Regions from separate parts of the Blautia sp. 2227st1_G12_2227SCRN_220401 genome, predicted to be linked through region 2. Evidence: riboswitches for the same ligand, from Rfam matches in the RefSeq annotation. Region 2 holds a riboswitch; the other holds the start of a gene.
What was found. Region 2 has a riboswitch for FMN ahead of ribD (bifunctional diaminohydroxyphosphoribosylaminopyrimidine deaminase/5-amino-6-(5-phosphoribosylamino)uracil reductase RibD). Riboswitches for the same ligand answer to the same signal wherever they lie in the genome.
Positions count from the first base shown of each region.

Region 1 (2,483 bases), on a different contig from region 2:
TCTGCTTCCAGTTCTTCCCGCATCAGATCGTAGGCATCTTCGGAAACGGCAGCGACCTGTACTTTCATTTTGCAGAAAAATATCTCCGCATCTTCATGCTGATGACCTTTGCCAACGGGATCCAGCCTATGTCCGCCGGCTTTTTTACCTCCATTGGAAAAGCCAGGCTTGGTGTGATCATGTCCCTCACAAGGCAGGTGCTCTTCCTGCTGCCGCTGATCGTCATCTTCCCGGTCTTCTTCGGAATCGATGGCGTCATGTACGCAGGACCAATTGCAGATACCTCTGCATTTGTGCTGGCCGTTGTTTTTGCCAGACGTGAGCTTGGAGTCATGAAAGCTGCAGAACAAAACGCCTGACATAAAAAATGCCATGTAATTTACTGCCCATCGGCAATATATTACATGGCATTTCTCACATTCTCAGATATTTATCTGAAACCACCAATTTCTGATCTTTTCTTCATCCTCCGGCAGCTGCTTATGATCAGTCACCCTTCAGTACAACACGGATCTTCTTATAAATTACAAATACGATCAGAGATGTCAGTGCATATTTAAAGATATTAAACGGAGCAATGATCAGCAGTGCAAAGGTAAGCAGTCCGTTTACGGAGCCGTGTACTGCGCTTCCCATCTGGATAAAGGTCTCGATTGGCATTCCAAACGCCTTACCGTAAGCTGGAAGCAGCACAAAGGCATTGACAAAGCATGCAAGGATCGCTGTCAGAACTGTTCCCACTGCCATACCTGCAACTGCATGTACTCTGCTCTTTTTGTGACGGAAACGATAGATCAGACCGGCCGGTACCACATAGGCACATCCAAACAGGAAGTTGGCAACATCACCAACACCGGCAGTCATGGTTCCCTTCGTCACAAGATGTACGAGAATCTTCACAAGTTCGATCAGGATACCTGCCACAGGTCCCATAGCGAAGGTTCCTACCATAACCGGTACCTCGGAAAAATCAAGCTGATAAAAAGACGGTGCAAGAAACGGGATCGGAAACTCAAGATTCATTAATACTCCTGCCACAGCACCAAGCATGGCTACCTGCGCGATGGTCCTTGTTCTGCTTCTTTCCACGGCATTTCCTCTCTGTAATATCTGTTCACTCATAACTCTCTCTCCTTCTTCAGAAATATTCAAAGAAAATTTCCACAAGAAATCTTTATGCGTAAAAAAATTCTTCACATAAAAAGCCCCGGGAGCTTCTTCCCGGGGCACTGAGCACGTTCTTTAAATACTGCGCGTTCTTCTCTCATCCAGACTTTACTGTCGGTTCCGGAATTTCACCAGATCAGCCGCCAAAGCGGGTCGCGGACTATACCGCCGGTAGGGAATCACACCCTGCCCCGAAGAAATTTTCTTTTTTATGAGTTCATTATAACGCGCTCTTTTTATAATTACAAGGCTTAATTCTGTCACAGAAGCATTCTGCTCCATTTATATAAATCTAAGATCCACTCCTTTATGATCAAACCCAGATTTTCTTTACCGTACTCCAGCTACTGTAAAGAACCTTTTTTCCGACTCTTTTATATGACCGGATGCGGACATAATAGGTCTTTTTGTTTTTCAGTCCTGATATCTTATATCTGGTCGCAGACTGTTTTCCAACTGTGACCGTTTTTCTTTCTTTTGTAAATCTGCTGTCTGCTGCAAACTGGATCTGATAGCCGATTGCCTGTATATTTTTTTTCCAGCTTGCGGTAAAGGATCTGTTTGCTTTTTTCAGTCCTGTCAGCAGAGTTTTTGGAGGCAGGATCTTAAAGGTAAGCGTTTTGTTGATACGACTGTATTTTCCGATTCCTCTGACCTGCACAGTTCCAATTCCGGAATTTTTATTATTTTTGTAATACAGCTTATAAGCATTCGCACCGATCTTCTTTCCATTTACAGTTACGGTTACTGATGGCCGGATGGATTTTCCCGTATAAGTGTAAGAGGTTCTGTTTAGCTTAACATTGCTGACAAACTTTTCTGTCTTTTTTATGATCTTGAAATGAATGGTTGCGGTACCTTTATAATAACCGGTACCATAAATGGTTACCGTTGCAACACCCGGATACTGATTATCCTCGTAGTACATATAATAATCTTCGCCGGCTTTCAATCCCGGAATCACGATGGCAGGTGTGAGTTCTTTTCCTGTATATGTCTGATCAGCTATTGGATCCACAGCCGGTAGTTTTCCGTAAATAGTAAAATATAATGTTTCCGATCCTTTATAATTGCCGATTCCCGTGAGCTCTGCACGAGCTTCACCAGGCTTTTCATTATTAACATAGGTTACCGTATAATCTTTTCCCTGTACCAGTCCGTCAATTACCACTTCCGGTTCCACTTTTTTTCCTTTAAAGGTGGTTTCCAGGTATGTTTCATTATTTTCCGCAAAATAGCACACATACATTCCATTTTCATCTGGCGTAATCTTGAAACTCCGCTCTACTGTACCGCAGAAAATATCTTTTCCCGTG
Region 1 covers NZ_JBCLNI010000020.1:20,662-23,144, reverse strand. Annotated here, with positions in the region: gene ABCM67_RS10990 (MATE family efflux transporter) at 1-359, shown strand, start outside; gene ABCM67_RS10985 (ECF transporter S component) at 487-1,122, opposite strand; FMN riboswitch at 1,253-1,370, opposite strand; gene ABCM67_RS10980 (fibronectin type III domain-containing protein) at 1,481-2,483, opposite strand, start outside.
Region 1: it holds a riboswitch for FMN, as region 2 does, so the genes downstream of both, ABCM67_RS10985 (ECF transporter S component) here and ribD (bifunctional diaminohydroxyphosphoribosylaminopyrimidine deaminase/5-amino-6-(5-phosphoribosylamino)uracil reductase RibD) in region 2, are expected to answer to the same signal.

Region 2 (2,483 bases):
ATAAAACCCTTGAAAATCCAGTATTTTCAAGGGTTTTTCTTATATTATCCACTTCATATACTACATTATAAAATATGGATAGACTATAGTAACAGGAAGTTGCTTTTCAGAACATGGATCTATCTTTATAATAGGATAATGGAGGTGACGGCTATGGAAACAAAAAATGTAATCTTAAAACTTAGAACGGAAAGAGGAATGTCACAAGACGAGCTGGCAGATAAAATCATGGTAACAAGGCAGGCAGTATCACGTTGGGAAAATGGAGATACCGTTCCGAATACTGATACACTTAAGCTCTTATCGAGAGAATTTGATGTCTCGATCAATACGCTTTTGGGAGAACCGAGAAAGCTGATCTGTCAGTGCTGCGGGATGCCAATTGATGATGATTCCATATTGGGACGTGATAAGGATGGCGCATTAAATGAGGAGTATTGTAAATGGTGCTATGCAGATGGAACATATACATATAATGATATGGATGAATTGATTGATGTTTGTGTAAAGAATATGGTAAATGAAAGCTTTACCGAAGAACAGGCACGCACTTATCTGAAAGAAATGCTTCCAAAGTTAGATTACTGGAAAAGGTATGATGAACTTAGTGACAATGGGCAGTTTGAAGAGTTTAAAAAGCAATTGATAAATGAAATAAATGATTTACATATAGATGGACTTCCAAAGGTAGACAGACTGAATGCACTTGTAGGTAAATATGTAAATCTGGAATATGCACTACCAAATGGACAAAAAGTGAAATTTCTGGATGACCAGAAAACTTATCTGGGAAATCAAATGGAATCTGAATTCGGAGGGGACAGATACTTCGGTATTCTGGCAAATATGGATTTTATTATGATATGTACATATGAGAAAGACGGTGAAAATCCTGAATTGGTTATATACAAAAAAAGATGAGTATAGTATGCGGATTAGTGATTAGTTTCGTTACCGTTCACTGATAATATTCCGCATGGAATGAGTAAAATAAAAATTCCGCTTTACAAATAACAGATAAAGTATTAAAATAAACAAAAAGATATCTTCAGGGCAGGGTGTGATTCCCTACCGGCGGTAGAGCCCGCGAGCCGAAAGGCATGATCCGGTGAGATTCCGGGGCCGACAGTACAGTCTGGATGGAAGAAGATGATAGTACAGTTGATTTTTGTATGAATGAATGTAGTATCAGAGCTCTGAGATGGTGATCCATTTCAGAGCTTTTTATGTAGGAAATAATCAGACATTCATTTATCGATCATATGTAACAGATCAATTCCACCCTGCAGATATTTCTGCAGGCTTTTTTTGTATCTGGTATATCGTTTTCGAAATAACTATACCATTCACTTGTCGGTGAATCCGATTGCACAGGGTTAAAAGTCTCGGTGTACCAGACAAAGAACAGGAATAAGAAAGAAGGAATAAAAATGACGGATCAGGAATATATGCTTCGGGCGATCCAGCTGGCCAAAAAAGGAGAAGGCTGGACGAATCCCAATCCGATGGTAGGGGCAGTGATCGTAAAAGACGGAAGGATCATTGGGGAAGGCTATCATAAAAAGTATGGAGAACTTCATGCGGAACGTAATGCAATTGCTTCCCTCACAGAATCAGCAGAAGGTGCGGTGATTTATGTTACGCTGGAGCCTTGCTGTCATCATGGAAAAACACCTCCATGTACGGAAGCGATCATTGAACAGAAGATCAGAAAAGTGGTGATCGGTTCCCGGGATCCGAATCCGAAAGTGGCAGGAAAAGGTGTACAGATGTTAAGGGAAGCCGGTGTAACAGTAGTTGAAGATTTTATGAGAGAAGAATGTGATCAGCTGAATCCGGTGTTTTTCCATTATATTACTACGAAAACCCCATACGTGGTGATGAAGTATGCCATGACACTGGATGGGAAGATTGCAACGAAGACAGGAGCATCAAAATGGATCACCGGAGAAGCGGCAAGAAAAGAAGTACAGCATATGCGGCATCAGTACATGGGGATCATGGCAGGTATTGGAACTGTGCTTGCAGATGATCCGATGTTAAACGTCCGGGTAGAAGGCTGGAAAAGTCCTGTCAGGATTGTGTGCGACAGTAAGCTCAGGATCCCGCCGGACAGTCAGATCGTAAAAAGTGCGGAAAAGTACCGGACGATCGTGGCTTATGCAGATCAGAAAAATACAGAAGAAAAAATAAAAATATTACATACTATGGGAGTTGAGACCATTTACTGTCCGGATGAAAAGGATCAGATAGACCTTAAAAAGTTGATGACAGATCTTGGAAACAGGGGTATTGACAGCATCCTCCTGGAGGGAGGCGGTACGTTAAATGACAGTGCCCTGCGAGCCGGAATTGTAAAGGAAGTACAGGCTTTTGTGGCACCAAAGCTGTTTGGTGGTGTGGCCGGGAAGACACCGGTAGAAGGTATCGGAGTTGAATTCCCGTCTGAAGCAGTAGAATTGAAATATACAGATATCTGCCAG
Region 2 covers NZ_JBCLNI010000004.1:57,134-59,616, forward strand. Annotated here, with positions in the region: gene ABCM67_RS03035 (zinc ribbon domain-containing protein) at 154-921, shown strand; FMN riboswitch at 1,041-1,155, shown strand; gene ribD (bifunctional diaminohydroxyphosphoribosylaminopyrimidine deaminase/5-amino-6-(5-phosphoribosylamino)uracil reductase RibD) at 1,431-2,483, shown strand, end outside.